One region of the Agromyces sp. NPDC060279 genome, then DNA from elsewhere that is predicted to be linked to it. Evidence: predicted binding sites of a transcription regulator. Region 1 holds the regulator's gene; the other holds the start of a gene.

Region 1 (5,149 bases):
CCGGCGGCGAGCTCGACGACGTCGCGGTAGCGCCCCTGCTTCGGGGTGACCACGACGTGGACGGGCGCCTGCGGCGCGATGTCCCGGAACGCGATGACCCGTTCGGTCTCGGCGACGATCGTCGCGGGGATCTCACGCGCGGCGATGCGCTCGAAGACGGTGGGGTCAGCGGCCTGGGCGGTCATGGGTCCATCGTAGCGACGGATGCCTCACCACCGCCCGAGCCGGGCGCTGAGCAGCGCGATCGCGGCGGGCCCGGCGGTCGAGGTGCGCAGCACGGTCGGGCCGAGGCGGACGGGCTCGGCGCCGGCCGCGGTGAGCCGGGCGAGCTCCTCGGGGGCGACCCCGCCCTCCGGCCCCACGAGCAGGGCGAGCGGCCGCTCGTCGAGCTCCAGCTGCGCGAGGCCCTGCTCGGCGGTCGGCTCGAGCACGAGCAGGCGGGTGCCGGCGAGCAGTTCCGGCAGCCGCGCCGTCGGCGTCGCCGCCATGACCTCCGGCACCCAGGCGCGGATCGCCTGCTTGCTCGCCTCGCGGGCGATCGTCGCCCAGCGCTGCCGCCCCTTCTCGGCCTTCGCACCGTCCCAGCGCGACACGGAACGCGCCGCGGACCACGGCACGATGCGGTCGACGCCGAGCTCGGTGGCGGCCTGGACGGCGAGCTCGTCGCGGTCGCCCTTCGCGAGGGCCTGCACGAGCACGAGCGCGGGGTCGGCCGGCTGCTCGCGCCGGGCCTCGTCGACCTCGATCGTGAGCTCGCCCTGGCCGCTCTCGAGCACCGGGCCGGACACGACCGTGCCGCGCCCGTCGCCGATCGCGATCCGCTCGCCGAGGCGCACCCGGGCGACCTGGACGGCGTGGCGCGCCTCCTGCCCGCCGAGCCGCACGACGTCGCCGGGGCCGATCGCCGTCAGCTCCGCGCCCTCGTCGAGGTAGAGACTCGCCATCTCAGCCGAGGAACCGGTCGCGGAGCTTCGCGAAGAGCCCCTGCTGGAAGTGCGCGAGCTCGGGCGCCTTCTGCTTGCGCGCGGCGGCCAGCTTCTCGACGAGCTCGCGCTCCTTGCCGGAGAGCTTCGTCGGGGTGACGACGTGCACGCCGATGCGGAGGTCGCCACGACCGTTGCCGCGGAGCCGCGTGACGCCGCGGTCCTTGACGGTCAGCACCTCGCCCGACTGCAGTCCCGGCTTCAGCTCGAGCTCGACGTCGCCGTCGAGGGCGTGCACCGTGGCGCTGGTGCCGAGCACGGCGTCGGTCATCGCGACCTCGAGCGTGCAGAGCAGGTCGTCGCCGTCGCGGCTGAAGACCTCGTGCGTCTTCACCTTCATCTCGAGGTAGAGGTCGCCGTTCGGGCCGCCGGCGGGACCGGCCTCGCCCGAGCCCGGCATCTGCAGCCGGAGGCCCGTGTCGACGCCGGCGGGAATGTCGACCGGCACGGTGCGACGAGCCCGGACCCGGCCCTGCCCCTGGCAGGTCACGCAGGGCGTGGCGATGATCGTGCCGTAGCCGCGGCAGGAGCCGCAGGGGCTCGCGGTGACGACGTTGCCGAGCAGCGAGCGCACGGTGCGCTGGATCTGCCCGGTGCCGTGGCAGATGTCGCACGTGACGGGCGAGGTGCCCGGGGCGCAGCAGCTGCCGTGGCACGTCTCGCAGACGACCGCGGTGTCGACCTCGAGCTCGCGGTGCGTGCCGAAGATGACCTCCTCGAGGCCGAGCTCCACGCGGATCAGCGCGTCCTGCCCGCGTTCGCGCCGCGAGCGCGGCCCCCGGCTCTGCTGGCCGCCGCCGAAGAAGGTCTCGAAGATGTCGCCGAAGCCCCCGAAGCCGGCCTGGCCGCCGAAGCCGCCCTGCCCGCCGAGGTCGTACTGCTGGCGCTGCTTCGGGTCGGAGAGCACGTCGTAGGCGTGCGTCACCTCCTTGAAGCGCTCGGACGCCTCGGCGCCCGGGTTGACGTCGGGGTGCAGCTCGCGGGCGAGCCGGCGGTAGGCCTTCTTGATCTCGTCAGGGGTGGCGTCGCGGGAGACGCCGAGGACCTCGTAGTGGTCTGCCACGGAGGGCGGTTCCTTTCGATGGGTGCCGGGGTGCGGCTGGTCGATGACGGCGGCGGGTCAGTGCTCGCCGAGCGTGCGGGAGAGATAGCGCGCGACCGCGCGGACCGCCGCCATGCTCGTGGTGTAATCCATGCGGGTCGGGCCGACGACGCCGAGCCGCGAGACGTCGCGGCCGGCCACCGCGAACGAGCTCGCGACGACCGAGGTCTCGGCGAGGCCGAAGGGGGCGTTCTCGCGACCGATGCTGACGGCGACGCCGTGCTGATCGGACGCCATCTCGCCGAAGAGCTTCAGCAGCACGACCTGCTCCTCGATGGCCTCGATCACTCCGAGGATGGAGCCGGCGAAGTCCTGCTCGGTGCGCACCAGGTTCGCGGCGCCGGCGACCACGAGGCGGTCGCCGCGCTGGACGCGGGCCTGCTCGGCGAGGGTGGTCGCGAGCGTGTGCAGCACCTGCGCGTGCCGCGGGTCGACCGCGGGCACCTCGCCTGAGAGCGCCTGCGCGGCCTCGGCGAGGGTGCGCCCGGCGGCGAGTTCGTTGAAGCGGGCCCGGAGCGAGGCGAGCGTCTGCTCGTCGACCGGCGAGCCGAGCTCGGCGACGCGCTGCTCGACCTGGCCGGAGTCGGTGATGAGGATGCAGAGCACCCGGTCGGGCGCGAGCGCCACGAGCTCGACGTGGCGCACCCGCGAGTTCGCGAAGCTCGGGTACTGCACGACGGCGAGCTGGTTGGTGAGCTGCGCGATCAGCCGCACGGTGCGGGCCAGGAGCTCGTCGAGGTCGCTCGACTCGCCGAGGAAGGTCTCGATGGCGTGGCGCTGGGCCTGGCTCAGCGGCCGCAGCTCGCTCAGCTGGTCGACGAAGACGCGGTAGCCCTTGTCGGTGGGGATGCGCCCGGACGAGGTGTGCGGGGCCGCGATCAGCTCCTCCTCTTCGAGCAGGGCCATGTCGTTGCGGATCGTCGCGGCCGAGACGCCGAAGGCGTGCCGCTCGACGATCGTCTTCGAGCCGACCGGCTCGCGGGAGGCGACGTAGTCCTGCACGATCGCGCGGAGCACGGCGAGCCCTCGATCGGAGACCATCAGCCCCACCTCCCGTCCATTGGCACTCGTCTTCTTCGAGTGCCAATCCTATCGCGACATCCTGCGCCGCGGGCATTGCGACGCCCCACGGGCGGCGCTACGGTGATCCCGAGTCCGCGCGCCGTCCCCCGAACGGGTCCGTACGAGCCGCGGCCGATCCCCAGCCCCGAAAGGCATCGCCATGACCGACCCCAACGCACAGACGCCCGACCCGAACGTGCCGCCCCAGCAGCCCGTGCCCCCGCAGCCGGCCGCCGCAGCCGGGCCGCTCCCGCAGGACCAGGACATCCAGTGGGCCTCCTTCGCCCACCTCGGCGGCATCCTCGGCTTCCTGCCCTCGCTGATCATCTGGCTCGTCTTCAAGGACCGCGGCCAGTTCACCAACGTCGAGGCGAAGGAGGCCCTGAACTTCCAGATCACGATGCTCATCGGCTACGTCATCGGCGCCGTGCTCTCGATCATCCTCATCGGCGGCCTCATCTCGCTCGCCGTCTGGGTGATCTCCATCGTCTTCTCGATCATCGCGTTCCTGCGCGTGAAGGACGGGCAGCACTACCGCTACCCCTTCGCGCTCCGGCTCATCAAGTAGTCGAACTCGGCCGATCCAGGCCGCAGCAGCACCGGCGGCGCGCCGGACGGGCCCTTCCGTCCGGCGCGCCGTTTCTGCCACCATGGAGGCGTCCGACCATCCCACCGCGCAGGCGGTGCAGCCAGGAGGCCTTCCATGACCGACGTGCCCACCCCACCGACCCCGCCGACGCCGCCGCCTCCCGGCCCGCCGGCTCCCCCGCCCGGCAGCCCCTACCAGCAGTCGCAGCCGCTCAACCCGGCCGACGAGAAGCTCTGGGCGACGCTCGTGCACATCGGCGGCATCTTCTTCGGCTTCATCCCGGCGCTGCTCGGGTACCTGCTGCTGAAGGACAAGGGCCCGTTCGTGCGCGCGCACACCGCGACGGCGCTGAACTTCCAGCTCACCATGCTCATCGCGAGCATCGTCGGCGGCATCCTGACCATCGTCATCATCGGCTTCTTCGTGATCCTCGCCGTCGCCATCGTGGTGATCGTGTTCAGCATCATCGCGGCCATCAAGGCGAACCAGGGCCAGCCCTACGTCTACCCGATGTCGATCAAGTTCGTGAGCTGATCACCGCATCCTCGAATCGCCCGTCTCCCCCGCGGAGGCGGGCGATTCGGCGTTCCGGCCCGATCGGAGCCCGCGCGACTCAGCCGAGCAGACGCCGGACCACGGCGTCGGCGAGCAGCCGTCCGCGGCGAGTGAGCGTCAGCCGGCCGGCGAGCGCCGCCCTCGGCTCGACGAGCTCGTCGGCGATGAGGCCGGCGATCGCCGAGCGCCCCGGCTCGGGGAGCGAGGCGATCTCGAGCCCCTCGCGGATCCGGGTGCCGAGCAGCACCCGCTCGGTCTCCCGCGTCGCCGCGTCGAGCGTCTCCCGGCCGACCGCCGGAGAGACGCCGGCGGCGATGCGGTCGGCGTACGCGGCCGGGTGCTTCGCGTTCCACCAGCGCACGCCGCCGACGTGGCTGTGCGCGCCGGGCCCGACGCCCCACCAGTCGTCGCCGCGCCAGTACCCGAGGTTGTGCTGCGAACGGTGCGCCTCGCCGCGAGCCCAGTTGCTCACCTCGTACCAGCCGAAGCCAGCCTCGGCGAGCAGCTCGTCGGCGAGCTCGTACATGTCGGCGGCGAGGTCGTCGTCGGGGGCGGCGAGCTCGCCGCGGCGCACCTGGCGGGCGAGCTTCGTGCCGTCCTCGACGATGAGCGAGTAGGCACTCAGATGGTCGGGCTCGGCGGCGATGGCGGCCTCGAGACTCGTGCGCCAGTCCACCAGGCGCTCGCCCGGCGTGGAGTAGATCAGGTCGAGGCTGACGTCGAGCCCCGCTTCGCGCGCCCAGGCGACGACGAGCGGCACCCGCGCGGGGTCGTGCGTGCGGTCCAGGGTCGCGAGCACGCTCGGCACCGCCGACTGCATGCCGAACGAGACGCGGGTGAAGCCGCCGTCACGGAGCT
Region 2 (5,149 bases), on a different contig from region 1:
AACGCCGCCTTGCCGGCCTGGATGAGCGCGACGCCACCACCGGCGACGATGCCCTCCTCGACGGCCGCCTTCGCGTTGCGGACGGCGTCCTCGATGCGGTGCTTGCGCTCCTTGAGCTCGACCTCGGTCGCCGCGCCCGCCTTGATGACGGCGACGCCGCCGGCGAGCTTGGCGAGGCGCTCCTGGAGCTTCTCGCGGTCGTAGTCGGAGTCGGTGTTCTCGATCTCCTGGCGGATCTGCGCGACACGGCCGGCGATCTGCTCGGCGTCGCCCGCGCCCTCGACGATGGTCGTCTCGTCCTTGGTGATGACGACCTTGCGCGCCTGACCGAGCAGGTCGAGCGTGACGTTCTCGAGCTTGAGGCCGAGCTCCTCGCTGATGACCTGGCCACCGGTGAGGATGGCGATGTCCTGCAGCTGGGCCTTGCGGCGGTCGCCGAAGCCGGGAGCCTTGACGGCGACCGACTTGAAGATGCCGCGGACCTTGTTGACGATCAGGGTCGCGAGCGCCTCGCCGTCGACGTCCTCGGCGATGATGAGCAGCTGCTTGCCGGTCTGGATCACCTTGTCGACGATGGGCAGCAGGTCCTTGATGTTCGAGACCTTGCTGTTCGCGATGAGGATGTACGGGTCCTCGAAGACCGCTTCCTGGCGCTCGGGGTCGGTGACGAAGTACGCCGACAGGTAGCCCTTGTCGAAGCGCATGCCCTCGGTCAGCTCGAGCTCGGTGCCGAAGGTGTTCGACTCCTCGACGGTGACGACGCCCTCCTTGCCGACCTTGTCGATCGCCTCGGCGATGATCTCGCCGATCTGGGGGTCGGCGGCGGAGATCGACGCGGTGGCGGCGATCTCGTCCTTGGTCTCGATCTCCTTCGCGGCGGAGAGGAGCTCCTCCGAGACGGCCGAGACGGCCTTCTCGATGCCGCGCTTCAGCGAGATGGGGTCGGCGCCGGCGGCAACGTTGCGGAGACCCTCGCGCACGAGCGCCTGGGCGAGGACGACCGAGGTGGTCGTGCCGTCACCGGCGACGTCGTCGGTCTTCTTCGCGACCTCCTTGACGAGCTCCGCACCGATCTTCTCGTACGGGTCGTCGAGCTCGATCTCCTTCGCGATCGAGACGCCGTCGTTCGTGATCGTGGGGGCGCCCCACTTCTTCTCGAGGACCACGTTGCGGCCGCGCGGGCCGAGGGTGACCTTGACCGCGTCGGCGAGCGTGTTCAGGCCGCGCTCGAGCCCACGACGGGCTTCCTCGTCGAAAGCGATGATCTTTGCCATGAGTTTCCTCTCGTCCCTTCACGGACGTCAAAAGAATGGTGGTTAGCACTCGAAACGACTGAGTGCTAAGACGATTCTGGCACTCTGCGTTCGAGAGTGCAAGGCGAGCGGATCACCGCCGACATCCCGCCGGGCGGACACGACAGAACGCGCCCCCGCCGACCGGGAGCGCGTTCTGGAACGGTCGCGACTCAGACGGCGCGCACCGATTCGGCCTGCGGGCCCTTCGATCCGGTGCCGAGCTCGAAGGCGACCTGCTGGCCCTCCTCGAGCACCTTGTACCCGCTCATGTCGATCGCGGAGTAGTGGACGAAGACGTCCTGCCCACCTCCATCGACCGTGATGAAGCCGTACCCCTTCTCAGCGTTGAACCACTTGACGGTTCCGTTCGCCATGCTCACTCCCAGATTCGCACTCGAACGACGGCAGAGTTGCGCGTCGGCTCAGCATGCTCACAGAGCCGGCGGGCGCGCGCAAGAGCCTGAATGGCGGGAAAGGTCGCAGAATGGCAACGATTCTCCGCTTCAGCCGGGACCCGGCAGCCGGCGTCCGCCAGGTCAGCCGGCGTTCGCCGCCGCGTAGTCCGCGCCGAGGACGACGGTAATCGTGCCGCCGGTCTCCGCGATGGAGGGATCGAGCCCGACGTCGCCGACTCCGAGCGCGCCGAGCACGCCGCGCGCCGCGCCCTCGAGCTCCTCGCTCGCGTAGTAGACGATCGTCGTCTCGATGGTGTCCTCGCTCGCGTTCGCCGCCGAGGACACGGGCACACCGGCGGCCTGCAGCGCCTCGGAGGCCGTCGCGGCGAGCCCGCTCGTGTCCGTGCCGTTCAGCACGAGCACCGGCACATCGGGGGCGACGGTCGGCGCGGCGGTCTCGACCGGCTGATCCGACTGGGGCGGCGTCGAGGGCTCGGCGAAGTCGAGGCGGCCGTTGAAGATCATGAGGCCGATGATCCCCGCCGCGACGAGGACCAGGGTCACCAGTGCGGCGATGCCGAAGGCGAGCCATCCGCGGCCGCGCCGCTCGGGAGCACGGTGGGCGCCGACGCGGTCGATGCCGTTCGGCAGGCTGTCGAATCGGTCGCGGGGAAAGTTCTGCGCCATGGGTCCAGTTCGATCGTCGGGGCCGCGCTCAGTCGAGCGGCCGGCCGGGCGTGGGAGTCCGGAGCGCCCGTGCGGCGACGCGGGCGTCGCGCAGGCGCAGGAGGCGGTTCACGAGGAGCGGATCGTGTCGCAGCGCGGCGGGCTGCTCGATGATCCCGCTGAGGAGCCGGTAGTACCTGGCGCCGCTCAGCCCGAGCTCGTGGCGGATGGCCTCGCTCTTGGCGTCGGCGTCGGGCCAGGACCGCGCCTCGAAGGCGAGGATGCGCACGGAGCGGTCGTCGAGCGCGGCGTCCGCGCCCGTCGTGCCGCTTGCGCCCATCGTCTCGCCTCCAGCTCTCGCCGCGCGGTGCGCGCCTCGAAGCACATCCTAGGCTCGGGCCGCCGAGAGGAGGCCGCGCGCACGGCGTGTGTTCGGCATCCAGCGGCCCTCGGGGCGCCGGGAACAGCACCGCACCCGCGCACGTTGTATGACGATGCCGGGTTTGCCCGGCGCGCCGAGCCTGCCACGATGGAGCTGGCGGCGATCGCGCGAGCCACCCCGGCTCGCGGATCCGCCCGGCGCGGAACGAATCGAGAGGATTCCGAGAATGAGCTATCGGGTCGACAAGAGCGACGAGCAGTGGCGCCAGGAGCTCGACCCCGAGCAGTACTCCGTGCTGCGCGAGGCGGCGACCGAGCGTCCGTGGACGGGCGAGCTGCTCGACGAGCACCGCGCCGGGGTCTACCAGTGCGCCGCGTGCGGCGCCGAGCTGTTCAAGAGCGGCACGAAGTTCGACTCCGGCTGCGGATGGCCGAGCTTCTACGAGTCCGTCCGGCCGGAGGCGGTCGAGCTGATCGAGGACACGAGCCTCGGCATGGTGCGCACCGAGGTGCGCTGCGCGAGCTGCGGCTCCCACCTGGGGCACGTCTTCCCCGACGGCTTCGGCACCCCGACCGGGGATCGCTACTGCATGAACTCGATCGCGCTCGACTTCACGCCGGAATCCTGAGCGTGGCCTCGGCGAGGGAGGCGGCGCTCCGGCGCCGCTCCTCCCCCAAGGTGACCGAGCGCGCGCCCGACGACGCCGAGCTGCTCGAGCTGCTCGCGGCCGCCGGGCGGGTGGCCGACCACGGCTCCCTCGCGCCCTGGCGGGTGATCGCCCTCCGCGGCGACGCCCGCGCAGGGCTCGGCCGGGCACTCGGCGAGGCGGCATCCGCCCGGGGCGCCGACCCCGAGAAGGTCGCCGCGAAACCGCTGCGCGCACCGCTGCTCGTCGCGGTCGTCGCGACAACCCGCCCGCACTTCAAGGTGCACGCCTGGGAGCAGGAGGCGGTCGCGTCCGGCGTCGCCCACGTGCTCAGCCTGCTGCTCGATGAGGCCGGCTGGGGCGTCATGTGGCGCTCCGGGCCCTACACGCGCGATGCGGCCGTGGCCGAGTTCCACGGGCTCGCCGAGGGCGAGCTCCTGCTCGGTTGGCTCTACGTCGGCGGTCGCCCGGAGGAGCCCCGGCCCGAACGGCGTGATCCCGACGTCGCGGAGCGCTTCGAATCGCGCGGCTGAGCCGTTACGCGCCGCCGCTCTTCGCCGCGTGCGCGTGCCGCGACCAGCGGACGCTCGCGACGATCACGGCGACGAGGGCGAGCACGGTGCCGCCGACGGTGGCGAACTCCAGCGGACGCTCGGCCGTGGGCAGCAGCAGGTCGAGCGCGAGGGCTGCGGCGAGCTGCCCCGCCACTCCGCACAGGGCGAGCAGGAGCACGCCGATCGTGCGGACGACGGCCGCCTGCGCCCCGATGAAGACGCAGCCGAGCGCCCCGCCGACGTAGAGCCACCAGGTGCCGGGCAGCGCCGGGAACCCCGCGATCGCGCCATGCACGACGGCCGCGACGACGAGCGCGATCGTGCCGCCCAGGAAGTTGCCGAAGGTGGCCGTCAGCGCGCTCCCCGCGGCCTGCTTGACCCGCCCGTTCACGGCCTGCTGCCAGCCGACACCGACGCCGGCCGTGAACGGCAGCAGCATGAGCAGGAGCGGCACGTCGTGCGCGAGCTGCGCCGAGACGGCCCAGGCGATCGCGCCGAGCGCGAGGAGGGCGCCGAGCACCCGGGTCGGCGTCAGCCGTCGACGGCCGCCCGGGCCCAGCCCGATGAGGTCGAACAGGATGCCGCCGACGGTCTGCCCGGCGACGATCGCCACGGTGAACAGCGCCACCCCGAGCGTCGCGGCGGAGAGCCCCTGCGTCGTGACGAACCATGCTCCGGCGAGCCCGCCGAGGAGCATCCACCAGGCGAGCCGACGGTCCGCGAGCGCCGCGCGCACCCGGCCGAGGCCGACGCGGCCCGGCTTCCACACGCACAGCGCGAGCGAGAGGATCACGAGCCCGCTGCCGAACGAGATGGCGGCGGCCGTGTACGGGTCGCCGACCACGCGGGCGAACTCGCCGTTGATGCGCGACTGCACGGCGGTGAGCCCGCCCGCGGCGACGGCGATGACGAGTGCGAGCACCACGGGCAGCTGACCGCGCTCGAGGTGCTGGTGCTCGGCGGGGCCGGCCGAGGAGCCGGCGCCCGCTGACTGGGAACGGTCGATGGAGGTCAAGTGCCGGCTACAGGACTTGAACCTGCAACCCCCGTATTACAAGTACGGTGCGCTACCAATTGCGCCAAGCCGGCGGGCGAGTGGCCACGCCCATCCTAGCGGCGGGCACCGCCGGACGGCCGCGCCGGGCGCAGACGCCGAACGGCCCGCCCCGCGCGGTGCGGGGACGGGCCGTTCGAAGGCGGATGCCTCGACG

What was found. The regulator HrcA, encoded in region 1, represses chaperone genes, less so after heat shock. The targets are predictions, from matches to a motif close to TTNGCACTCGNNNNNNNCGAGTGCNAA.
Region 2: a site for HrcA is predicted at 1,317-1,343, ahead of groL (chaperonin GroEL). Genes of this name have one in related genera too.

The regions. Positions count from the first base shown of each region.
Region 1 is NZ_JBHXBK010000003.1:186,436-191,584, forward strand. Features, by position in the region: gene ACFWE1_RS11980 (histidine triad nucleotide-binding protein) at 1-185, opposite strand, end outside; gene ACFWE1_RS11985 (16S rRNA (uracil(1498)-N(3))-methyltransferase) at 210-944, opposite strand; gene dnaJ (molecular chaperone DnaJ) at 946-2,046, opposite strand; gene hrcA (heat-inducible transcriptional repressor HrcA) at 2,104-3,126, opposite strand; gene ACFWE1_RS12000 (DUF4870 domain-containing protein) at 3,308-3,715, shown strand; gene ACFWE1_RS12005 (DUF4870 domain-containing protein) at 3,851-4,270, shown strand; gene hemW (radical SAM family heme chaperone HemW) at 4,350-5,149, opposite strand, start outside.
Region 2 is NZ_JBHXBK010000001.1:837,602-842,750, forward strand. Features, by position in the region: gene groL (chaperonin GroEL) at 1-1,274, opposite strand, end outside; gene ACFWE1_RS03920 (cold-shock protein) at 1,466-1,669, opposite strand; gene ACFWE1_RS03925 (LytR C-terminal domain-containing protein) at 1,832-2,377, opposite strand; gene ACFWE1_RS03930 (DUF3263 domain-containing protein) at 2,406-2,696, opposite strand; gene msrB (peptide-methionine (R)-S-oxide reductase MsrB) at 2,965-3,366, shown strand; gene ACFWE1_RS03940 (nitroreductase family protein) at 3,369-3,917, shown strand; gene ACFWE1_RS03945 (DMT family transporter) at 3,922-4,953, opposite strand; tRNA gene ACFWE1_RS03950 (tRNA-Thr) at 4,955-5,027, opposite strand.